DNA from 3 places in the Microbacterium sp. 71-36 genome. Region 1 is predicted to be linked to each of the others. Evidence: predicted binding sites of a transcription regulator. Region 1 holds the regulator's gene; each other region holds the start of a gene.
What was found. Region 1 encodes HrcA, which represses chaperone genes, less so after heat shock. Its sites were predicted from a motif close to TTNGCACTCGNNNNNNNCGAGTGCNAA; they were not measured.
Positions count from the first base shown of each region.

Region 1 (7,781 bases):
CGACCTCGCCCGAGCCGGGGAGCTGCAGGCGCAGGCCCGTCTCGACACCGGCGGGGATGTCCACCGACACCGTGCGGCGCGCCCGCACACGGCCCTGGCCCTGGCACGTCCCGCAGGGGTACGGGATGGTCGTGCCGTGTCCCTGGCAGACGCTGCAGGGCTGGCTGGTCACGACGTTGCCGAGGAGGCTGCGGACCGTGCGCTGCACGTGGCCCGAGCCGTGGCAGATGTCGCAGGTCACCTCGCTGGTCCCCGGTTGCGTGCACGCGCCCTGACAGGTCTCGCAGAGCACGGCGGTGTCGACCTCGAGGTCGCGGTGGACGCCGAAGACCACGTCGCCCAGCTGCAGAGTGACGCGGACGAGGGCGTCCTGGCCGCGCTCCCGGCGCGACCGGGGGCGCGGACCACGGCCGCCGCCGCCCTGGGCTCCGCCGAAGAACGTCTCGAAGATGTCGCTGAAGCCGCCGAAGCCGGCCGCTCCGCCGCCGCCGAAGGCGTTCTGGTCGCCGCCCATGTCGTAGCGGCGGCGCTGCTCGGGGTCGCTCAGCACGTCGTAGGCGTGGGTGACGAGCTTGAACCGCTCGGACGCGTCGGCGCCCGGGTTGACGTCGGGGTGCAGTTGACGGGCCAGGCGCCGGTACGCCTTCTTGATGTCTTCGGGGCTCGCGTCGCGTTCGACGCCGAGGACCTCGTAGTGGTCAGCCACAGTCGCCTTCCTGCCCGCTCATGCGGGGTCGATCCGTTTCGGTGCGGTGCCCGTCAACGAGCGGTCTCGTCGTCTTCGAGCATCCGGGTCAGGTAGTGCGCGACGGCACGGACCGCCGCGAGGTTGGAGGAGTAGTCCATCCGCGTGGGACCGAGGAGCCCCACGCGCGCGCCGCCGGCGGATCCGTCGTACCGACTGGCGAGGACGGATGCCTCCACCAGGCCGAACGGTTCGTTCTCCCGTCCGATGCTCGCCGAGAGGCCCTGCTCGTCGGCGACCATCTCGGTCATCAGCCGCAACAGGGTGACCTGCTCCTCGATGGCTTCGAGGAGCGGGTAGATGCTCCCCCGGAAGTCGGATTCGCGTTTCGCGAGGGTCGCCGCGCCGGCCATGACCAGACGGTCCTGGCGGAACTCCTCGAGTTCCTCCCCGACGACGCGCAGCACCGCATCCGCGATCGCGTCGAGAGCGTTTCCAGTGCGCGGACCGTCGGCCGTGGCGACCGCCTGCGCGCAGTCGGCGACACTCCGGCCGACCAGCAGCGCACCCACGCGAGCGCGCAACTGCACGATGTCGCTCTCGGTCGGCTCGATCGGCACGAGCGCGATGCGCTGTGAGACACGTCCGGTGTCGGTGACGAGGATGACGAGCACCCGAGGGCCGCCGAGGGCGACGAGCTCGACGTGCGAGAGGTTGGCGCGGGCGAACGAGGGGTACTGGACGATCGCGACCTGGCCGGTCAGCTGCGTCAGCGCCCGGACGGTGCGCGAGAGCAGATCGTCGAGGTCGCCCGCCTCATCGAGGAAAGAGGTGATGGCGCTGCGCTGCGCCGTCGACAGCGGTCGCAGCTCGGCGAGGTGGTCGACGAAGACGCGGTAGCCCTTGTCGGTGGGCACGCGGCCGGACGACGTGTGCGGCGCCACGATGAGGTCCTCGTCCTCGAGCAGCGCCATGTCGTTGCGGATCGTCGCCGCCGACACGCCGAAGGCGTGCCGTTCGACGATCGCCTTGCTTCCGACGGGCTCGCGCGTGTCGACGTAGTCCTGGACGATCGCGCGGAGCACCTGCAGGCCGCGTTCTGACACCATGGCCGGCTCCCTCCTTCTGGCACTCCGGACACCTGAGTGCCAATTCTAGAGCACCTGTCCGCCGCCGAGTCGGAAGCGCGCTCAGGCGGTGAGAGCCCGCACGACGGCGTCGGCGAGCAGCCGTCCACGACGTGTCAGGACGATGCGTCCGCGCACGGCGTCGGCGCCCTCGATGAGACCGTCGGCGATGAGGGATGCCACGGCCTTCCGGCCCTCGCCGAGCAGCTCGGACACCGGCAGGCCCTCGCGGATGCGGCTGCGCAGCAGCACGGACTCCAGGCGCCGGGCGGTCTCGTCGGGCCGCTCGCGTGCCGCCGCCGGGGACTCCCCCGCCGCCAGCCGCTGGGCGTAGGCCGCGGGATGCTTGACGTTCCACCAGCGGAGCCCGGCGACGTGGCTGTGCGCCCCGGGGCCGAAGCCCCACCAGTCCGTTCCCCGCCAGTAGGCGAGGTTGTGACGCGAGCGATGGGCGGGGTCGGTCGCCCAGTTCGACACCTCGTACCAGTCGTAGCCGGCGCCGGCGAGCAGGTCGTCGGCGAGCTCGTACATGTCGGCCTGGAGGTCGTCGTCCGGCATCTGCACCGCGCCCGAACGGATCTGCCGGGCGAGCTTCGTGCCGTCCTCGACGATCAGCGCGTACGCGGAGACGTGATCGGGCCGCAGCCCCGCGGCCGTCTCGAGAGACGCGCGCCAGTCGTCGAGCGACTCCCCCGGCGCACCGTAGATGAGATCGAGCGAGACGTCGAGCCCGGCGCGGCGGGCGGATGCCACCGCGGTCGCGACGTTGCGCGGGTCGTGCGTGCGGTCGAGCACCGCCAGGACGTGCGGCTGCGCGGACTGCATGCCGATCGACAGTCGCGTCACGCCGGCGGCCGCCAGCGTCTCGGCGACGCGGTCGTCGACCGTGTCGGGATTCGCCTCGACCGTGACCTCGGCTTCGTCGGCGATACCGAACTCGTCCCGGACCGATCCGAGCATGCGTGCGAGGTCGCCCGGCGGCAGCAGGGTGGGGGTCCCGCCTCCGAAGAACACGGTGGATGCCGCGCGCCGCGCGCCCGTGGCATCCATCACCGCGCCCGCCAGACGCACTTCGGCGGTGAGCGTGTCGGCGAAGTCCTCCTGCCGCGCCCCCCGCAGCTCGCTCGAGGTGTAGGTGTTGAAGTCGCAGTAGCCGCACCGGACACGGCAGAACGGCACGTGCAGGTAGACGCCGAAATCCGCGGCGGGATCGATGGACAGGTCGTCGGGCAGGTGTCCGTCGACGGGGGCCGGATCGCCGAGCGGGAGCGGTCCGCCCATCAGGACGTGTACAGCGGCGAGATCGCTCGCAGGTACCGCTGGAACAGTGCGCGACGGCGACGGCGGACGAGACCGAGGAACACGCGGTAGGACGGCGCCGTGGGACGGTCGAAAGCCCGCACCACGAACCACACCTCGTCGTTGTCGCGCCACTCGACCGAGAACAGCTCTTCGCCGCTGACGATCGAGTGTCCGACGGTGCCGAGGATGTATCCCACCCGTCGCGGCTCCTCGAACACCGAGATCACGCGCAGATGGGCGTCGGCCCGGTGCCCGTCGACCTTGCCGTGGACGCGGACGCTCGTGCCGGGGCGGACGAAGGGCGTGCCGTCGGCCGCGAACCGCTGCTCGGATTCGAGGCGACTGGGGGCGACCGGAGCGCCGTCGGCATCGAAAGCCACACCCGAGTAGCCGCCGTCGGTGGCCGGGCGCACGTCGCTGATGCTCAGCTCCTCGGACCGCAGCGGCGCCCAGGACAGCAACAGGTCGCCGGCGGCGGTGAACCGCTCCTCGCCGCTGCCGATGCGCCACGCCTCTTCCGCGGGCACCGAGTGCTCGGGCGGATACTGCATGAGGTCGTGCGCCTGGGTGGCGCCGACCGCCGCATAGTCGACCGTGTCGTCGGTGAAGTTCTGCCTGCGCATATCCACCCCTCTCGGTTGTGAGCGCTACTTCTTGGTCTCGACGTCGCCGGACAGGGCGGCGATGAACGCCTCCTGGGGAACCTCGACGCGACCCACCATCTTCATGCGCTTCTTGCCTTCCTTCTGCTTCTCGAGCAGCTTGCGCTTGCGGGTGATGTCACCGCCGTAGCACTTGGCCAGAACGTCTTTCCGGATCGCGCGGATGTTCTCGCGCGCGATGATGCGGGCGCCGATGGCGGCCTGGATGGGCACTTCGAACTGCTGCCGCGGGATGAGTTTGCGCAGGCGCTCGGTCATCATCGTGCCGTAGCCGTACGCCTTCTCGCGGTGGACGATCGAGCTGAAGGCATCCACCTTCTCGCCCTGCAGCAGGATGTCGACCTTCACGAGGTCGGCGGTCTGCTGACCGGCCGGTTCGTAGTCGAGGCTCGCGTACCCCTGCGTGCGGGACTTCAGGTGGTCGAAGAAATCGAAGACGATCTCGCCGAGCGGCATGTTGTAGCGGAGCTCGACGCGGTCTTCGCTGAGGTAGTCCATGCCGAGCAGGGTGCCGCGGCGCGACTGGCAGAGCTCCATGACCGTGCCTACGTAGTCCTTCGGAAGCAGGATGCCGACCTTCACGATGGGCTCGGACACTTCGGCGACGCGCCCGTCGGGGTATTCGCTCGGGTTGGTGACCGAGACGACCTCGCCGGTGTCGGTCGTGACCTCGTACGTCACCGACGGGGCGGTGGTGATGAGGTCGAGACCGAACTCGCGCGAGAGGCGCTCGGTGATGATCTCGAGGTGCAGGAGCCCCAGGAACCCGCAGCGGAAGCCGAAGCCCAGCGCGACCGAGGTCTCGGGCTCGTACTGCAGCGAGGCATCCGAGAGCTTCAGCTTGTCGAGGGCCTCGCGCAGCTCCGCGTAGTCGCTGCCGTCGATCGGGTAGATGCCCGAGAAGACCATGGGCTTCGGGTCGGTGTACCCGGCGAGGGCCTCGGTGGCGGGCTTGCGGTGATTGGTGATCGTGTCGCCGACCTTCGACTGCCGCACGTCCTTCACGCCGGTGATGAGGTAGCCGACCTCACCGACGCCGAGACCCCTCGTGGGTACGGGCTCGGGGCTGGAGACGCCGATCTCGAGCAGCTCATGCGTCGCGGTGGTCGACATCATCTGGATGCGCTCGCGCGGCGACAGCGCGCCGTCGACCATGCGGACGTAGGTCACGACACCGCGGTAGGCGTCGTACACGGAGTCGAAGATCATGGCGCGGGCGGGGGCGTCGGCCTTCCCCACCGGAGCCGGGATCTTCTCGACGATGAGGTCGAGCAGGTCTTCGACGCCCATGCCGGTCTTGCCGCTCACCCGGAGCACGTCTTCGGGCTTGCCGCCGATGAGTCCGGCGAGTTCGGCCGCGTACTTCTCGGGGTCGGCGGCCGGAAGGTCGATCTTGTTCAGCACCGGGATGATCGTCAGATCGTTCTCGAGCGCGAGGTAGAGGTTCGCGAGCGTCTGGGCCTCGATGCCTTGCGCGGCGTCGACGAGGAGGATCGCGCCCTCGCACGCGGCGAGCGAGCGACTGACCTCGTACGTGAAGTCGACGTGACCGGGCGTGTCGATCATGTTCAGGGCGAACGTCTCGCCGTCGACGGCCCACGGCATGCGCACGGCCTGCGACTTGATGGTGATGCCGCGCTCGCGCTCGATGTCCATGCGGTCGAGGTACTGCGCGCGCATGTCGCGGTCGGCGACGACGCCGGTGATCTGCAGCATGCGGTCGGCCAACGTCGACTTGCCGTGGTCGATGTGGGCGATGATGCAGAAGTTGCGGATCTGCGCCGGCGGGGTGGCGGACGGCTCGAGGGGCTTCAGGGCGCGCGGTGACATGTTCCGTCGATTCTACGGGCGGGAGCGGACATCCCCGTCCCCGAGCCGGTGCACAGGCGCCGTTCGTAGGGTGGATGCCATGACGGTCCAGGTCGTTCTCGTGCACGGCATCCGCACGTCCGCGACCATGTGGCGGGCGCAGGTCGCGCACCTGCGGGAGCGGGGGAATCCGGTCACCGCGGTGGATCTGCCCGGGCACGGCACCCGCCGCGGCGAGGACTTCACGCTGGATGAGGCGTTCGCGACGATCGATCGGGCGGTTCGGGATGCCGCGACCCGCGGTCCCGTGCTGCTCGTGGGGCACTCGATGGGCGGACTGCTGTCGATCGAGTACGTCGGTCGCGAGGATCCGCCGCCGGTCGCGGCGTTCATCGCCGCATCCTGCACCTCCGTTCCCCGCGGCGTCGGCCTCGCCGCGTACCGCTTCCTCGCACGGCGGTTCGACGGTCTGCCGGACCGGGGGCTGGGGTTGACCAACATCGTGCTCGACCGCACCCTCCCGCCCGAGACGCGGGAGGACTTCGGCGCGGGCGGTTACGCCTTCGACGCGCAGGACACCGCGCTCGCGTCGTTGTCGGTGCTCGACCTGTTGGCGGCGCTGCGGCGGATCGACGTGCCGATGTGGTTCGTCAACGGCCAGTGGGATCAGCTGCGGGTGAACGAGAAGCTGTTCACCTCGATCGCGCGCGACGCGGAGCTGATCGTGGTGCCGCGCACGACGCATCTCGTGACGGCCATGCGGCCCCGCGTGTTCAACGCGCTGCTCGACGTGGCGCTCACCACGGTGGAAGCCACGACCTGATAGACTCGGTCCTTGGCTTGCGTGTGGGGTTTTTCCCGACCTCCACGACCGCCGGTGCAGCGCCCCTCTACCGCTCGCCCGGCACTTCCAACACTCACTCAAACGAAAGACCGTCGACGTGGCGAACATCAAGTCGCAGATCAAGCGCAACAAGACCAACGAGAAGGCGCGCGAGCGCAACAAGGCCGTCAAGAGCGAGCTGAAGACGCACGTGCGTCGCACGCGCGAGGCCGTCCTCGCCGGTGACAAGGAAGCCGCCGAGAAGGCGCTCGTCCTCGCCGGCAAGAAGCTCGACAAGGCCGTGAGCAAGGGTGTCATCCACCAGAACCAGGCCGCGAACCGCAAGTCGGCCATCGCGAAGCAGGTCGCCGCTCTCTGAGCCGCCTCTCTTCGACAGCCCGTCCCGCAGCGCGGGGCGGGCTTCGTCGTTTGCGGGGGGATGGCGAGGCCGCGGGCCGGGTCGGCGGCCGGCCGGGGCGGTGAGCGGGCGGTGAGCGGGCGGTGAGCGGGCGGTGAGGGGAGGAGATTCGGCGAGCGGAGGACGCGGGAGCTCGATCGCGTCCTCCCCCGGCCGAATCTCCTCCCGTCGCGGCAGTCCCGCTCCGAGCGTCATGTCCGCGACCGGGCTCTCCGCGCGCGGCAGCACCGCGCAGGATCGCGGCGAACGGTCTGCAGCGGGTCAGCGGCCGTAGGGCTGGCGGGTGGCGATGATCGTGATCATGCGCTCAAGGGCGAACACCGCGTCGCGGGAGGCGCCCTTGACCTCGGCATCGGCGCGCGCGGTGGCGTGGATCGCCATGCCCAGCGTCGAGGCGCTCCAGCCGACGAGGTCGCGGCGCGCGCGATCGACTTGCCAGTCCTTCATGCCGAGGCGCTGCGCCAGCGCGGACGACGACTCGCGGTTGCCGGCCACTCGCGCCATGGTGCGGAGCTTCATGGCGACGGCGGCGACGAGGGGCACGGGGTCGGCTCCGGATGCCAGGGCGTGCCGCAGCGCGAGGAGGGCCTGGCCGTAGTGCCCGGCGATCGCCGTGTCGGCCACCGTGAACGCGGAGGTCTCGACGCGGCCGCCGTAGTAGCGCTCGACGGTGCGCTCGTCGATGTCGCCGGGGACGTCGGCGATGAGCTGCTGGCACGCGGCCGCGAGCTCGGTGAGGTCGTCGGCGAACGCCGAGACCAGGGACCGCAGGGCCACGGGGGCGATTCTCTTCTGCGCCGCCTTGAACTCGCCGACCGCGAAGTCGAAGCGGTCGGAGTCGCGCTTGATCGCGGGGCACGCGATCTCGATGCCGCTCCCCTGGCCCGCGCGGATGGCATCCAGAAGTTTCTTGCCGCGCACGCTCGCGCCGGTATGCCGCAGGACGACCGTCGCA
Region 1 is NZ_MKTP01000001.1:312,571-320,351, forward strand. It holds gene dnaJ (molecular chaperone DnaJ) at 1-706, opposite strand, end outside; gene hrcA (heat-inducible transcriptional repressor HrcA) at 760-1,794, opposite strand; gene hemW (radical SAM family heme chaperone HemW) at 1,876-3,093, opposite strand; gene BGO45_RS01510 (DUF1990 family protein) at 3,093-3,737, opposite strand; gene lepA (translation elongation factor 4) at 3,762-5,606, opposite strand; gene BGO45_RS01520 (alpha/beta hydrolase) at 5,686-6,408, shown strand; gene rpsT (30S ribosomal protein S20) at 6,527-6,787, shown strand; gene holA (DNA polymerase III subunit delta) at 7,088-7,781, opposite strand, start outside.

Region 2 (7,781 bases), 610 kb from region 1:
GGTCATGAGGCTCGATCCCGAGCTTCCGGCGGAGGACGGCTCGTCGACATCGGGGCGCCGCCGGACGGCGCCGACCACCTCGGCGATGGCCATCGCCGGTGCGACGCTGTCACGGCTCCGGCGCCGACGGGATGCCGCCGAGCCTCCCGCGCCGGAGACCGAGAACGTGTCGCGGGGCACGGCCGATGCGGGCCCGCCGCCCCGACGCGTGACGAGCCTCGCGCCGATCGTCCTGGGCGACGAGAACCGGGTCCGCCAGGTCGTCGCGAATCTGCTCGGCAACGCGCGACGGTTCACCGCGGACGACTCCCCGATCGGCTTGCGGGTGGGGGTGGATGCCGAGACCGACATGGGATGGATCGAGATCATCGACCACGGCGAGGGCGTGCCGGAACAGATCCGCGAGCAGATCTTCCAGCGGTTCTGGCGGGCCGACACCTCGCGCACCCGTGAGACGGGCGGCTCCGGCCTGGGACTGTCGATCGTGGCATCCATCGTCGATCTGCTGCACGGGAAGGTCGAAGTTCTCGACACCCCCGGCGGCGGCGCGACGTTCCGCGTCTCGCTGCCGCTCGCGGAGCGCCGGGATGCCAGTGAGCACGCGCTCATCACGACCCAGCCGTTGGAGCGCCTCCCCGAGGCGCTGCGTCCCGACGTCGCCGACGAGTAGACCCGCCGCGCGCCGCCGCGCCGGGCGGTGACGCGCCCCGCCGGGAGGTGACGGGCCGCGCGGTGCTGCCCTGGCCCGCGCCGCGCAACGCTGGCCCGCGCCGCGCCGCGCTGACTTCGGGCGAATGCCCGCGCCAACCCTGCACACGCGTGCATTCGTGCCAAGTCAACACTGACCGAAACAGCCCGCGGCAGGGCCACGGAGGCGAAGCCTCGTGGCCTCGCGCCCGGACGCGAGAACGCCCCCTCCCGAAGGAGGGGGCGTTCTCTGGTCGCTCAGGCGTGGATCAGAAGTCCATGCCACCGGTCGGGTCGCCCGCGGGAGCGGCGGCCTTCTCGGGCTTGTCGGCGACGACGGCCTCGGTGGTGAGGAAGAGGCCGGCGATCGACGCGGCGTTCTGCAGCGCGGAGCGGGTCACCTTGGCGGGGTCGATGATGCCCTGCGCGAACAGGTCACCGTACTCACCGGTCGCGGCGTTGAGGCCGTGGCCGACGGGCAGCTCGGAGACCTTGTTGGCGACGACACCGGGCTCGAGACCGGCGTTCAGCGCGATCTGCTTCAGCGGAGCCTCGATGGCGACACGCACGATGTTCGCACCCGTGGCCTCGTCACCGACGAGCTCGAGGTTCGCCAGCGCCGTCTTGCCGGCCTGGATGAGCGCGACGCCACCACCGGCGACGACACCCTCTTCCACGGCGGCCTTGGCGTTGCGCACGGCGTCCTCGATGCGGTGCTTGCGCTCCTTGAGCTCCACCTCGGTCGCGGCACCGGCCTTGATGACGGCGACGCCACCGGCGAGCTTGGCGAGGCGCTCCTGGAGCTTCTCGCGGTCGTAGTCGCTGTCGGTGTTCTCGATCTCGCGGCGGATCTGGGTCACGCGACCCTCGATCAGCGCGGAGTCACCGGCACCCTCGACGATGGTCGTCTCGTCCTTGGTGATGATGACCTTGCGCGCACGGCCGAGCAGGTCGACGGTGGCGTTCTCGAGCTTGAGGCCCACCTCTTCGGTGATGACCTGGCCGCCGGTGAGGATCGCGATGTCCTGCAGCTGCGCCTTGCGACGGTCGCCGAAGCCGGGAGCCTTGACGGCGACCGACTTGAAGATGCCGCGGATCTTGTTGAGCACGAGCGTCGCGAGAGCCTCGCCCTCGACGTCCTCGGCGATGATGAGGAGCTCCTTGCCCTCCTGGATCACCTTGTCGACGATGGGCAGAAGGTCCTTGATGTTCGAGATCTTCTGGTTCGCGATCAGGATGTACGGGTCTTCGAAGACCGCTTCCTGACGCTCGGGGTCGGTGACGAAGTAGGGGTTGATGTAACCCTTGTCGAAGCGCATGCCCTCGGTGAGCTCGAGCTCGGTGCCGAAGGTGTTGCTCTCCTCGACGGTGACGACGCCTTCCTTGCCCACCTTGTCGATGGCCTCGGCGATGAGCTCGCCGATCGCGGGGTCGGCGGCGGAGATCGACGCGGTCGCGGCGATCTGCTCCTTGGACTCGACCTCCTTGGCGGAGGAGAGCAGCTCGTCGGTGACGGCCTTGACGGCCTTCTCGATGCCCTTCTTGAGCGAGATGGGGTCGGCGCCGGCCGCGACGTTGCGCAGGCCCTCGCGCACGAGCGCCTGAGCGAGGACGGTCGCGGTGGTGGTTCCGTCACCGGCGACGTCATCGGTCTTCTTGGCGACCTCCTTGACCAGCTCGGCGCCGATCTTCTCGTACGGGTCGTCGAGCTCGATCTCCTTGGCGATCGAGACACCGTCGTTCGTGATCGTGGGGGCGCCCCACTTCTTCTCGAGCACGACGTTGCGACCGCGGGGGCCCAGGGTCACCTTGACGGCGTCGGCCAGGGTGTTGAGGCCGCGCTCGAGACCGCGACGGGCCTCTTCGTCGAAAGCGATGATCTTTGCCATAAGTGTGTCGTCCCTCCCGGACGGGTGACTTCCAGATTTGGCACTCGACGAAAGCGAGTGCTAACTCATTCTGGCACTCGCCCCTGGGGAGTGCAAGCCACGCGAGACGCCGGGAGACGACGACGCCGCGGCCCCCGAGAGCGGGGACCGCGGCGTGCGGGAAAGGGAGGGAGGTCAGGCGATGAGGCGCACCGACTCGGCCTGCGGGCCTTTCTGGCCGGACCCGACCGTGAACTCCACGGACTGTCCTTCCTCGAGGACCCGGAAGCCGGACATCTCGATGTTCGAGTAGTGGACGAAGACGTCCTGGCCGTCCGTCACGGTGATGAAACCGTAACCCTTCTCGGCGTTGAACCATTTGACGGTGCCCTGGGCCATGCGAACTCTCCTGTTGCTGAACGACGAGGTCATCGTAAGCACGAGGAACCGCGTGATTCCGGCCCGGGGAGCCATTGTTGACACGGCGGCATCCAACTTTTTACGCCGCGGAAACACGCGCCGCCGCGGGGGCTCAGGGGGTGGGCTCGGAGGCCCTGTCGAGACCGATCACCACGACCAGGCGCTTCTCGGCGCTCTCGTCGTCCGAGGTGTTCGGATCATCCGTCGGCTGGAGGAAATCGCTCTGCGCGACCTCCGCGCCGCCGATCGCGGCAGCGAGGCCGCGCGCGGCCTGTTCGTCAGCGGGTGTCCGGTAGTACACGGTCGTCGTCGCGAAGTCGGTCGTGTCGGAGTCGCCGGTCTGGACGATGTCGCCCGACCACCCGAGCGCCACGATCTGATCGCGCAGGTTGCCCGCGAGCCCCTCGTCGGCGGTGCCGTTGAGCACGACGACGGAGTAAGAGGTGTCGATGGCCGGTGGAGTGGTCTCGGAAACGGTCGGCGTCGGCTCCGGGTCGGAAGCCGTCGAGATGCGCCCGGAGGCCACCAGCACCCCGAAGATCCCCACGATGACCAGCACGATCGTGGCCAGTGTGGCCCAGAGGAAGATGAGCCATCCGCGGGAGCGGGGGCGCTCGGCGCGGTGGGCACCAACGCGGCCGTCACCGTCCGCAAGGTCGTCGAAGCGATCCCGAGGGAAGGTCGATCTGGGCATTGGACGATGCTACCGGTCGGTGCCCGAGCGTCCGATCAGCGTGACGCCGTGCGCCCGAGGCGCGCGCGGTGGTGCTCAGCGGCCTCCTCGCGGCGACGACGGAGGCGCCGCACGAGCATGGGGTCGGACGCCAGGGCCGCCGGATCGTCGAGCAGACGCCCCAGCAACTGGTAGTAACGGGCCGGCGAGAGGTCGAACTCCGCGCGGATCGCCTCCTCCTTCGCACCGCCGTGGCGACGCCACTCCCCCTCGAAGACGAGGAAGGCGCGGTCGCGGTCGGAGAGAGGCACGACGCCACGCTACTGCGCGCGATACGCGGATCCCGGATGCCACGCCACCCAGGCACCGAGCGGATCGACGCTGGCGAGCACCGCGCCGTCGAGCGCGAGGGCGAAGCCCCCGGGACGCAGCTCAGGAGCCGTGGCCCACGCCTCGTGGAGGCCCGCGGCATCCAGGGTCACCCACCGCCCCGCGGTTCGGGCCGCCGCGATGATGTCGCCGCGGTGACGGCGCGGGACATGGACGAGGACGCCGGGCGTCGTCACCACGATCGTGGCGTCGCGCGGGGCGCGGGCGACGAGGTCCGGCAGGGCGGCCGCCCCGTCGCCGGCCAGGAGCAGCGGCGGGTCGGCGGCAGCGATGTCGAGGGCCGCCGTGATGCGCTCGCGTCGCCCCTCCTCCCCCGGCCACACCAGCCCGGTGAGCCAGGCACGGTCGCCCTCGTCGCGCGCATCGAGCGGCTGCAGGTCGATGCCCGCCCGCCAGACGACGTCGGGGAGGCGCAGGGACGGATCGCCCTCGAGGTCGGACTCGAGGATCACCGGGCTCGGCCCGTCCGACGGGTCGAGGCTCCTCACGACGCCGCCGGGGGTCCGGAAACGATACGAGTAGCGGTCCGGGTACAGGCAGAGTCCGGCACTCGCGCCGATCTCGATCAGCGCGATCGGCCCCTCGATGAGCGACAGCGCGGGGAGCAGTGCGGCGCACCGCAGCGGCTCGTTGGTCTGCAGGGCGCGCCGCCCGCACTCCGCGACGATGACGTCGGCGTGCGCGACGATCCAGGCGGCCCACGCGTCGTCCGCGTCCATGGGCGCTCCGAGGAGACGCAGAACGGCGAAGACGAGCGGCGGCTGGCGATGCGTGTCCGGGATCCGCGCCAGGACCTCGGCCACGTCCGGGTCGGTCTCGACCCGTCGCGCCCACTCCTCGTACACCCGGGAGCGGCCGGGGGCCTCCTCGCGAGCGAAGCGTCCGTAGCGGGCGACGACGGCGGTCACGGCATCCTGGTCCATCCCGGCGATTATGCCGTGACGGGCATCGCGGGTCCTGGACACGCGACAATGGAGGGGACGAAGGAGACCATCCATGACCTACGCCGTCGAAAAGTCCGACGACCAGTGGCGGGCAGAACTCACGCCCGACCAGTACGCGGTGCTGCGCCAGGCCGGCACCGAGCGCGCCTGGACCGGCGAGCTGCTCGATGAGAGCCGCGCCGGCCTCTACACGTGCGCCGCGTGCGGTGCCGAGCTGTTCCAGAGCGGCACGAAGTTCGACTCGCACTGCGGGTGGCCGAGCTTCTACGAGTCGGTGCGCCCCGAAGCGGTCGAGCTGATCGAAGACAACAGTCACGGCATGCAGCGCACCGAGGTGCGCTGCGCGAACTGCGGCTCTCACCTCGGTCACGTCTTCCCCGACGGCTTCGGCACGCCCACCGGCGACCGCTACTGCATGAACTCCCTGTCGCTCAGCTTCACCCCCGCCGACGAGGCATGAGCGCGCTGGAGGCGATGCGCGACCGCCGGTCGTGGTCGAAGGTCACCGACCTCGCCCCCACCGGACCCGAGCTCGAGGCGTTCGTCGCCGCGGCCGGACGCGTGGCCGACCACAAGTCGCTGCGGCCGTGGCGGCTCATCGAGATCCGCGGCGCCGACCGCGACGTCCTCGCGCGCGCTCTGAACAAGGCCGACGGCAAGAAGGGGTACTCCTCCAAGCCGCGTCGCGCGCCGCTGATCATCGCGGTGGTGGCCGATCTCAGCTCGAAGAAGATCCCCGCGTGGGAGCAGGAGGCCGTGGCATCCGGGGTCGCCCACATGCTCAGTCTCGCTCTCGACGAGGCCGGCTTCGGCGTCTTCTGGCGCACCGACGACAACACCCGCGGCAAGGTTCTCGCCAAGGCCCACGGGCTGGCCAAGGGCGAGGTCCTGCTGGGGTGGCTGTACGTCGGGGGCAAGCCGGTGCGTTCCCGCCCGACCCGGCGCAAGACCGTGGATGCCGCGAAGCACCTGTCCCGGATGCCGGGCGGCAAGAAGCGTCGGAAGGTCGACGAGGCGCGCCTCTGACCCGCGGCGGCGATCAGCGCGCGGGTCGTCGGCTCCCCCACGGCACCGCCGCGACGACGACTCCGCTGATCGCCACCGCCGCCGCCACCACGGCCACGAGCACCGGCGGTGCCGCGGGCGCGGGCCAGACGGCATCCAGGATCACCGAGGTCGTGAGCAGGCCCACGACCGATCCGAGGCCCAGCACGAGAACGCCGGTGCGCTGGACGATCACCGACGACAAGAAGATGTAGACGACGCCGATGGCGCCGCCGAGGTACAGCCAGGGGTCGGCCGGCAGGGCACGCGGAGCACCGACGAGGGCGACGTGCACGAGCCCCGCGACGATGAGCACCGCCGTCCCGCCCGCGAAGTTCACGACCGTCGCCGCGAGGGGGCTCTGCACCTGCAGGCGCAAGCGCCCGTTCGTCCCCTGCTGCCACGCGACACCGGCCCCGGCGATCACGGGCACGACGAGCATCCAGACCGGGATGCCGCCCACCCGGTCGCCCGCGAGCGACACGGCCACACCGGCGAGCGCGAGCAGCGCGCCGACGACCCGGCGAACGGTCACCGGCACGACGCCGGCGGGACCGTGGCCGAAGCGATCCAGCAGCAGTCCACCGGTCGTCTGGCCCGCGACGAAGCCGACCGTGAACAGCGCGACGCCGATCGTGGCCACGGCGAGGCCCTGACAGGCGACGGTGAACGCTCCCGCGGCACCGCCGAAAAGCATCCATGCCGGGATCGAGCGTTCGCGGACCCCCGCGATCAGACGCGACAGCCCGGCGCGCCCCGCGGGCAGCACCGCGGCGATCGCGAGCACCACGACCAGCCCCGACCCGAACGAGATCCCGCCCGCGAGCACGCCGTCGCCGAGCTCGCCGCCGAGCGATCCGTTGACGCGCGCCTGCAGAGCCGTCAGCGCCCCGATGAGCACGGCGCCGAGGACCGCGATCCCCGGCGATCGTCGGTGAGACATGGATCCTCTCCCCCGGCCGCTCGCGTCGAGGGCCGTCGTCGATCGTACGTGCCCGCGCGCCGGTGTGGACCGGACGGCCCGGATGCGCGAGGCTTTTCGCGTGCCTCACCTCACCGCCGGCCCCGATGACGTCGCCGAGATCCTGTCCGCTCTGACCGCCGCGCGAGTGGACCGCGAGTTCCTCGCGAACGTCGAGCTGCATCTCCCGCGGCTGCACGACCTGTTCCGCCGGCTGTACGGCGACCGCCCCGACGGCGTCGAACGTCTGGCCTCCGTGGTGGACCTCGCCCGACGGTCGTGGGCCGAGCGACCGGCGGGACTCCGGGACGTGGATCGCGAGCGGGCGAGCACACCGGACTGGTTCGAGGGCGAACGCATGCTCGGGGGCGTCTGCTACGTCGACCGCTACGCCGGTGGGCTCCGCGGCATCCGCGAATCCATCCCGTACTTCCGCGAACTGGGTCTCACCTACCTGCACCTCATGCCGCTGTTCGAGAGCCCCGAGGGCAACAGCGACGGGGGCTACGCGGTGTCGAGCTACCGGCGCGTGAATCCCGCGCTCGGCACGATGGACGAACTCGCCGCCCTCGCCGCCGAGTTGCGGCACGCGGGGATCTCGCTGGTGGTGGACTTCATCTTCAACCACACCAGCAACGAGCACGAGTGGGCGCAGAAGGCCGTCGCGGGCGAGCCCGGCTACGAGGACTTCTACCTCATCTACCCCGACCGCGAGATGCCCGACGCCTACGAGCGGACCACGCGCGAGATCTTCCCCGACGACCACCCCGGCTCGTTCGTGCAGTTGCCCGACG
Region 2 is NZ_MKTP01000001.1:919,561-927,341, forward strand. It holds gene BGO45_RS04555 (cell wall metabolism sensor histidine kinase WalK) at 1-670, shown strand, start outside; gene groL (chaperonin GroEL) at 957-2,576, opposite strand; gene BGO45_RS04565 (cold-shock protein) at 2,751-2,954, opposite strand; gene BGO45_RS04570 (LytR C-terminal domain-containing protein) at 3,088-3,669, opposite strand; gene BGO45_RS04575 (DUF3263 domain-containing protein) at 3,705-3,959, opposite strand; gene BGO45_RS04580 (DUF2332 domain-containing protein) at 3,969-4,961, opposite strand; gene msrB (peptide-methionine (R)-S-oxide reductase MsrB) at 5,035-5,442, shown strand; gene BGO45_RS04590 (nitroreductase family protein) at 5,439-6,008, shown strand; gene BGO45_RS04595 (DMT family transporter) at 6,022-6,969, opposite strand; gene BGO45_RS04600 (amylosucrase) at 7,052-7,781, shown strand, end outside.
Region 2: the regulator HrcA is predicted to act here: its motif matches at 2,614-2,640, upstream of groL (chaperonin GroEL).

Region 3 (7,781 bases), 830 kb from region 1:
CGTTCGACCGCGGCTTCGCGCACTCGGACGGCCGGCCCGCGTGCTCGACCTCGGGTGCGGCGGTGGCGATGTCGTGGCGCGTCTCGCGGGGCTCGCTGCCCATGACGGTCTCGACGTCGAGTGGGTGGGCGCGGATCCGGATCCCCGGGCGCTCGAGGCGGCCCGGGAGCGCGAGCGGCCCGGGGTGAGGTTCGTGTCGCGCGGCTCGGCGGAGCTGCTCGCCGGCGGGGAACGGTTCGACCTCGTGCTGTCGAACCACGTGCTGCATCACCTCGACAGCGCGCAGCTGCGGGAGTTCACGGACGACTCGCGAGCCCTTGCGCGGTCCGCCGTGCTGCACGCCGACATCGCCCGGAGCCGCCTCGCGTACGGCCTGTACGCCGCCGGGGTGACTCCGCTCGCGCCGGGTACGTTCCTGCGCACCGACGGCCTCCGATCGATCCGACGCAGCTACCGGGCGGACGAACTCGCCCGGGCGCTGGGCGACCCGTGGAGGGTCGTGACTCCCGCACCGTTCCGCGTGCTCGCGATCACCGAGGGCACGGCCGACCGTGGCTGACGTGCTGATCGTCGGGGCGGGGCCCGTCGGGCTCGCGCTCGGCGCCGACCTGCGCGCCCGCGGCGTCGACGTGGCGATCCTCGAGCGACGGAGCGAACCGGATGCCGGCACGCGGGCGATCGGCATCCACTCTCCGTCCCTCGCGCACCTGGAGTACTCGGGGGCGACCGATGCGCTCCTCGCGCGTGCGGTCAGGATCCGCCGCGGGGAGGCGCGGGCGGACGGGAACGTGCTTGCGGCGATCCGCTTCGATCGGCTGCGCGCGCGGCACCCGTACGTCGCGGCGCTGCCGCAGGCCGACACCGTGGACGTGCTCACCCGCCTCGCGCCGCCCGTGGAGCGGGGCGTGCGGGTGACCGGGCTCCGTCAGGACGGCGTTTCGGTGAGGGTGCGGGGATCCGGACCGGACGGCGAGGTCGAACGCCGCGCGAAGGTCGTCGTCGTGGCATCCGGATGGGCGGGGCGCGAGCTCGTGTATCGGCCCGGAGCCGTGCGCACGCGGCACTACCCCGATCGATACGCGATGGTCGACGTCGCTGCTCCCGGCGATGCGACGGCGCTCGTCCACCTCGAGCGCGAGGGGGTCGTCGAGTCGTTCCCGCTGCCGGGCGGGCGGCGGCGCCTCGTCGCCTGGGCGGGCACGTCGGATGTTCCGGATGCCGCCGGCTTCCTGCGCGCGGCCCTCGCCGATCGCGTGGGTCTCGACGTGGACACGTCGGCCGCGTCGACGTTCCGCGTGCGGCGGGCGGTGGCTCCCGCGCTGCGGCGCGGGCGGGTGATCGTCGTCGGCGATGCGGCGCACGAGGTCAGTCCGATCGGCGGGCAGGGCATGAACCTCGGGCTCCTGGACGCCCTGACGCTGTCGCCGCTGCTGGCCGAATGGCTGCACGGGGACGAGCCGGACGGGTGGGCCGCGTGGGAACGGGGGCGGCTCGCTTCGGCTCGGCACGCGGCGCGCCTGGCGTTCCTCAACACGATGCTGGGACGCGGTGCCTCGACCCGCGGACACGCCGCACGGTCGTTCGCACTGCGCACCGTGCTCCGCGGCCCGGGGGCGGCGGCGTTCACACGCGCCTACGCGATGGACTTCGACGCCGCCGCGCGGACGGCGGGCCGGGTCACGTGACGACGAGCTGTACGGCCAGCAGGAGCGCCGCGAACATCGTCAGCTGGAACACCGCGCGCCCCGGTGGACGCCACAGGGCGAGGGCGATCGTCGCCGCCGCGACGAGCACGGCCGCCGCGAAGAAGACGGCTCCGACGACACCCCCGCCCGACCCGGCGAAGACGGCGACGGCGCCCAGGACGATGCCCGCTGCGGCGGCGACCACGCTGACACGGGCACCGAGGCGGTGCGGCAGCCCGCGCACCCCCGTGGCGCGGTCGTCATCCAGATCGCGGACGACGTTCGTGAGGTGCACGGCCGCACCGAGCGCCGCCCCCGCCACGGACGCCCACGGCGCGGCGAGCGCCGGCTCCGGTGACGCGAGGGTCGCGAACGACGGGAAGAGCCCGAAGCTGAGCAGGAACGGCGCGATCGATACAGGGGTCGACTTCAGCCCCGCGTTGTAGGCCCAGGCCGAGGCGAGCGCAATCGCGTGGGCGGCGACGAACCCCGGTCCGAGCGGCACAGAAAGCGCCAGGGCCACGACGAGGGAGGCCACGGCCACACCGAGCGCGCCCTCCGGAGTCACCGCTCCGCGGGCGATCGGCTTGTCGGTGCGCCCGACAGCGACATCGCGGGCCGCGTCGATCGCGTCGTTCGAGAGCCCGACGGAGACCTGCCCGGCGAAGACGGCGACGACCAACAGGATCAGCCGCCCGGGATCGAGACCCGCGGCGATGCCGAGCGCGAGCGACAGCGTCGTGACGACGAGCGTGGGCCCGGGATGCGTCGCGCCCCAGAGCGCCCGCACGAGCGGCGGCTTGACGGGGACGGGGGGCACGGGATGACGGTACCGCGTCTCCCCCGCGGGAGAGGTCGGGGCAGGCGGACCGACCTCTTGGCACTCTCGACACGAGAGTGCTAATCTGACATCAAGTTGAGCGCGATGCACTCAACTTCTGAGAACTCTCCGGATGGCGTATCCGGACCGATCGAAAAGGAGAACGACCATGGCCACTCACGACCCCTTCCGCGACCTCGACCGCCTCGCGTCCACGCTCCTCGACGCCCGCCGCGGCGGTGGTCCGCGCCGCATGCCGATGGATCTGTACCGCGACGGCGACCACTACGTCCTGAACGCCGACCTCCCGGGCGTCGACCCCGGCTCGGTCGACATCGACGTCGACGGGCAGCTGCTCACCATCCGCGCCGAGCGCACGCTCGCCTCGGGCGACGACGTCAAGTGGATCACCCGCGAGCGCGAGACCGCCTCGTTCGTCCGCCAGCTGAACCTCGGCCAGGGCATCGACACCGAGCGCATCAGCGCCGCGTACCGCAACGGCGTGCTGTCGGTCACGATTCCGGTGAGTGAGAAGGCCAAGCCGCGTCGGATCGCGGTCGCGACCGACGACGGGAACGACCTCATCCAGGCCCACGAGAGCACCCCGCAGCCGATCGAGCAGTGATCGCCGGGAGGGGGCGACCGCCGGGTCGCCCCCTCCCCCTTGTCAAGGGGCTCGGTGATACGGCGAGGCGCCCGCAGAGTGCCCGGGTGTCCGCGATCCTCTCCCCCCACCACCCGCCGGCCGTCGTCGACGCCGATGACGTGCCCGCCCTCCCCTTCACGCCCCGCGGCCCGGTGAGCGCCGCCGTCCTGCACCACCTCAGCACGGGCGCGGCCACGAACCACACGGTTCTCGCCGACGCGGCCGTCGCTGCATCCTCCGACGTCGAGACCGACGACGACATCCAGCTGGCCCTGTTCGCGCTCTACGCCTCGGCCTACGGATCGATCGCGGCGTTCGACCCGGAACTCGAGTGGGACCCCTCGCTCCTCGCCACACGCGCGGTCATCGAGCGGGCGTTCGAGGCGGCTCTCCGTGCCCGCCTCCCCGAGCCCGAACTCCCGGCGCCGACCGCGGATGCCGTCGCCCGTGCGCTGTTCGCGCTGACCGCCGCCGACACCGGCCCGAGCCTTTCGCGCCACCTCGCGAAGAAGGCGTCGCTCGATCAGGCGCACGAGTTCCTCGTGCACCGGACCATCTACACGCTGCGCGAGGCAGACCCGCACTCGTGGGCGATCCCGCGGCTGACCGGTCGCCCCAAGGCCGCGCTCGTCGAGATCCAGTCCGACGAGTACGGCGGCGGCAACCCCGAACGCGTGCACGCCGCGCTGTTCGCCCGGGCCGTCCGCGGAGCCGGCCTCTCCGACGCTTACGGCGCCTACGTCGACGACGTCCCCGCGGTGACGCTCGCCTCCCATAACGCCATGTCGATGTTCGGCCTCAACCGGCGCCTCCTCGGCGCGATCGTCGGCCACCTCGCCGCTTTCGAGATGACCTCGTCGATCCCCAACCGCCTGTACGCCGAGGGGCTCCGCCGCCTCGGGTTCGGCGACGACGTCTGCGGCTACTTCGACGAGCATGTCGAGGCCGACGCCGTCCACGAGCAGATCGCCGCGCGCGATCTCGCGGGCACCCTCGCCGAGGACCGTCCCGACCTGCTCCCCGACATCCTTTTCGGTGCCGCGGCCTGCCTCAGCGTCGACGGTCGCGTCGGCGAGCACCTGCTCGACGCCTGGTCACGGGGAGAGTCGTCGCTGCGCCCGGAGGAGGTCCGTTGACCTCGGAGGCACCGCGGATCACCGCGTACCCCGACGGCCCGCTCCTCGTGCGGGGCGACGTCGACCTGCGCGACGCCGACGGGAACCCGATCGAGAGGCGGCGACGCACGGTCGCCCTGTGCCGCTGCGGCCTGTCGACGATCAAGCCGTTCTGCGACGGCACCCACAAGCCCGCGGGGTTCCGCACCGACGACTGACGTGGGGCGCCCCGACCACGCCGGACACCGTCAGTCCGCGGCGCGCTCCTCCTCCGTCGGCCGGGAGAGCTCGGCATCCAGGGCGTCCACGAGCCGGGCGAACGTCTCGTCGACCGACGCCGACTGACGGAAGCCGCCGACCCGCTCGAGATCGGTGAACCCGTGCAGAGCGGAGCGCACGTAACGGATGCGATGCACGTCGGCCGCCGCCGCGCCGTACCCGGCGAGCGCGCGTGTGATCTCCTCGACGAGGGCGGCGGCGGCCTCCTCCCACTCGGGGCCGGCGCCCCCGCGCTGGGCCAGCGCGTACATGCCCGGACGCTCTCGCGCGAACCCGCGGTACGCCGCCGCGAGCGACTCGAGCGCGTCGCGCGAAGACAGCCCGCGGGACGACTGCGCGAGCGCCGAACCGAACGCCCGGGTTGCGGCGAGCGCGACGCGGTCCGTCAGATCGCCGAGTCCGCCGACATGCTTGTACAGGCTCGGTGCGGCCACACCGAGCGCCGTCGCGACGCGTGCCAGAGACAGGGATGCCACGCCTTCGGCATCCACGAGTTCGGTGGCGCGACGCACGACGACCTCGGCGTCAAGCCCGGCCCGCGGCACCACTCACCTCCGCGAGGAACGACGAGACGCGATCGGCGACGAGGTCGGGCGCCTCGAGCATCGGCGCGTGGCCGACACCGGGGACGATCTGCACCTCGGCGGACAGTTCGCCCGCGAGCCACGCGGCTTCGGCGGCCGGGTCCTTCCAGTCCGGGTCGGACGCGCCCATCACGACGAGCGAACGGGCCGTCACGCGCGGGAGGAACGGCGCGACGACCGAGTGATCGACGCGCGTCGTGCGGGCGAAAGCCGCCCACCGTCCGGGCCGCGCCAGCCGCCGCGACAGGTGCGCGGCACGCTCGCGGGCGCCGGCACCGAGTCCCGGCCACAACGATGCGGAGTAGCCGCGCCACACCGCGGGACCCCACGGCCGGGCGAGCAGGAGCCGCAGGAGGGCGCTCATGGCGGGGTTGCCGTTGCGGGCGAACGGCCCGAGGAGCACCAGGCCGGACACGAGATCCGGTCGCGATCCGGCCGCGATGATCGCGGCGCCGGCGCTCATCGACGCCCCGGCGAGGACCGCGGGCCCACCGCCGAGCGCGTCGACCACCGCGAGCAGGTCGCCCGCCGTGGCCTGATCGCCGTAGTCCGAGAAGGTCGTGTCGCTGTCGCCGTGTCCGCGCAGGTCGACGAGCGCCACACGGTAGCCGCGGGCGACCAGTCGATCGGCCAACGGTCCGAACGCGTCGCGCTCGTCGCCCATCGCGGGCGAGCACACCACGAGGGGTCCCGTCCCGCGCACCTCGACGGCCAGTCGACCGCCGTCCACCTGAAGTTGGCTAATGTCCATAGCCATAAGCTACGCCCATTAGCCAGAGACTGCAAGCGCGGGATCGCGCGTCTCAGAGATCCTCGGGTGCGAGGTCACCCTGTCCTTCCTCGCCGAGCTCGACCACGCCCGGGTCCTCGCCCTGAGAGTCGGTGCCGGTCGACTCCGGGTGCACGTCCGCGAGCGGGATGTCGGCGTCGACGGCGGGGATCTCGGCCGGGTCGGCGCCCGTCGCGGTCGCCGGGTCGAGGTCGGCGGGGTCGGCACCCTCGTCGAGAGCGGTGGTGGCATCCCACTCCGCCTGAGCGGGGTCGAGCGCGGGATCGGGCTCGATGGAGGTGTCGCCGTCGCGCAGCGGCTGCGCACCCGTCACGCCATCGGCGGCGGCGGGGATGCCAGGGTCGGACGAGACGTCGCTCATGGGGGATCCTTTCGGTCGTCCGTGCGGGTCCGCACGCGTCGTCGGCTCGACGACTCCCCCATCCCACCGCCCACCCGCCACCCCTCCCGCCCCCTTGACAGCGTCGACGACCGACGCGACCCCGCCGGTTTCGCTCCGAGGCCGAAGCCTCGCGCGCCCCGTCCCACGAGGACGTCCCTCCTCACCGCGGGGGCAAGATATCCCGGATGCCGCGGACCGATCGCCGCGGAGGAGGGTGACATGGGGGACGTTCTCACCGTGAACGCGACCGGCGCCGACGAGGTCGAGACGGTGTGGCAGCAGTTCGTCCCCAGCGCCCGCCTCGAGCACGTGGACCCTCGGCGCGTGAGGTTCCGCTGGTCGTCGATCGAGACGGGGGCCTTCTCGCTCGTCCAGTACTCGCTCCGCGCCGACGTGCGTTCGTCCATCCACCTCGACGACCAGATCATGGCGTGTCAGCTCATCGCCCTCGACGCCCGCGTGATGACCGAGGGGCAGCCGATCGATGCGCGTCAGCCCTGGCTCACCGGCGACAGCCCCATTCAGGCCCGCTGGAGCGGTACGGCGAACGTCCGGGCGTTCATCTTCGACCGCACCTCCGCCGAGCAGGTCGCCCGCGCCGTCTCGGGCGAGGACCGCCTCGTACTGCGCTCGATCGACCCCGTCCCACGCGACCGAGCCCTCGCCGTGCAATGGGAGCGCAGCTTCGGGTACGTGGCATCCGCCCTCGCCGTCGGCCACGACCAGCCGCTCGTGGCCGCCGAACTCGAACGGCACGCGCTGATGTCGACGCTGACCGCCTTCTCCACGACGTACCTCGAGGCGCTCGACACGAGCGCCCAGCGGGCCGCCGCGCCGCGGACCGTCCGCCGCGCGCTGGCCTACATCGACGCGCACGCCCACGAGCCGATCACGATCGACGACATCGCCGAGGCCGCCGGGATCTCCACACGCGGCCTGCAGCACGCCTTCCGCCGCGCGCTCGACACCACCCCCTCCCAGCAGCTGCGGACCGTCCGACTCGCCGCCGCGCACCGCGACCTCCAGCACGGCGGCGATCACGTGAGCGACGTGGCCCGACGGTGGGGGTTCTCCAGCCCGTCGCGGTTCGCCCGGTTCTACCGCGACATGTACGGGCGCAATCCGGCCCAGACCGCGCGCATGTTCTGACCGGTGTCGCGCGGGCGCATCCGATGTCGCATCCGGTGCCGGGATGGCGCGAAGAGTGCGGGATGCCGTCCACCGGCCGCGCGACCGGGCACAGTGACGAGGTTCCGAGGCGAGGAGGACCTTTCGTGGGGAAGTTCGTGTACGAGGGGACCACCCGGACCGATTTCGAGGATCGGCTCCTCGCGCACATGCAGGTGGTCATCGGCAACAAGCTGCGCCGCGGCGAGCCGTTCTACTTCCAGTGGAAGGACGAGGTGAGCACCGGGGGCGGACGCACGTCCGTCTGGCTGCACCCCCGCGCGAGCATCGTGTTCAAGTTCCACGGCGGACG
Region 3 is NZ_MKTP01000001.1:1,142,930-1,150,710, forward strand. It holds gene BGO45_RS05590 (methyltransferase domain-containing protein) at 1-559, shown strand, start outside; gene BGO45_RS05595 (NAD(P)/FAD-dependent oxidoreductase) at 552-1,685, shown strand; gene BGO45_RS05600 (UbiA family prenyltransferase) at 1,678-2,505, opposite strand; gene BGO45_RS05605 (Hsp20/alpha crystallin family protein) at 2,675-3,130, shown strand; gene BGO45_RS05610 (iron-containing redox enzyme family protein) at 3,319-4,287, shown strand; gene BGO45_RS05615 (CDGSH iron-sulfur domain-containing protein) at 4,284-4,484, shown strand; gene BGO45_RS05620 (TetR/AcrR family transcriptional regulator) at 4,515-5,057, opposite strand; gene BGO45_RS05625 (alpha/beta hydrolase) at 5,071-5,880, opposite strand; gene BGO45_RS05630 (sugar ABC transporter ATPase) at 5,933-6,280, opposite strand; gene BGO45_RS05635 (helix-turn-helix transcriptional regulator) at 6,521-7,450, shown strand; gene BGO45_RS05640 (ATP-dependent DNA ligase) at 7,576-7,781, shown strand, end outside.
Region 3: the regulator HrcA is predicted to act here: its motif matches at 2,563-2,589, upstream of BGO45_RS05605 (Hsp20/alpha crystallin family protein).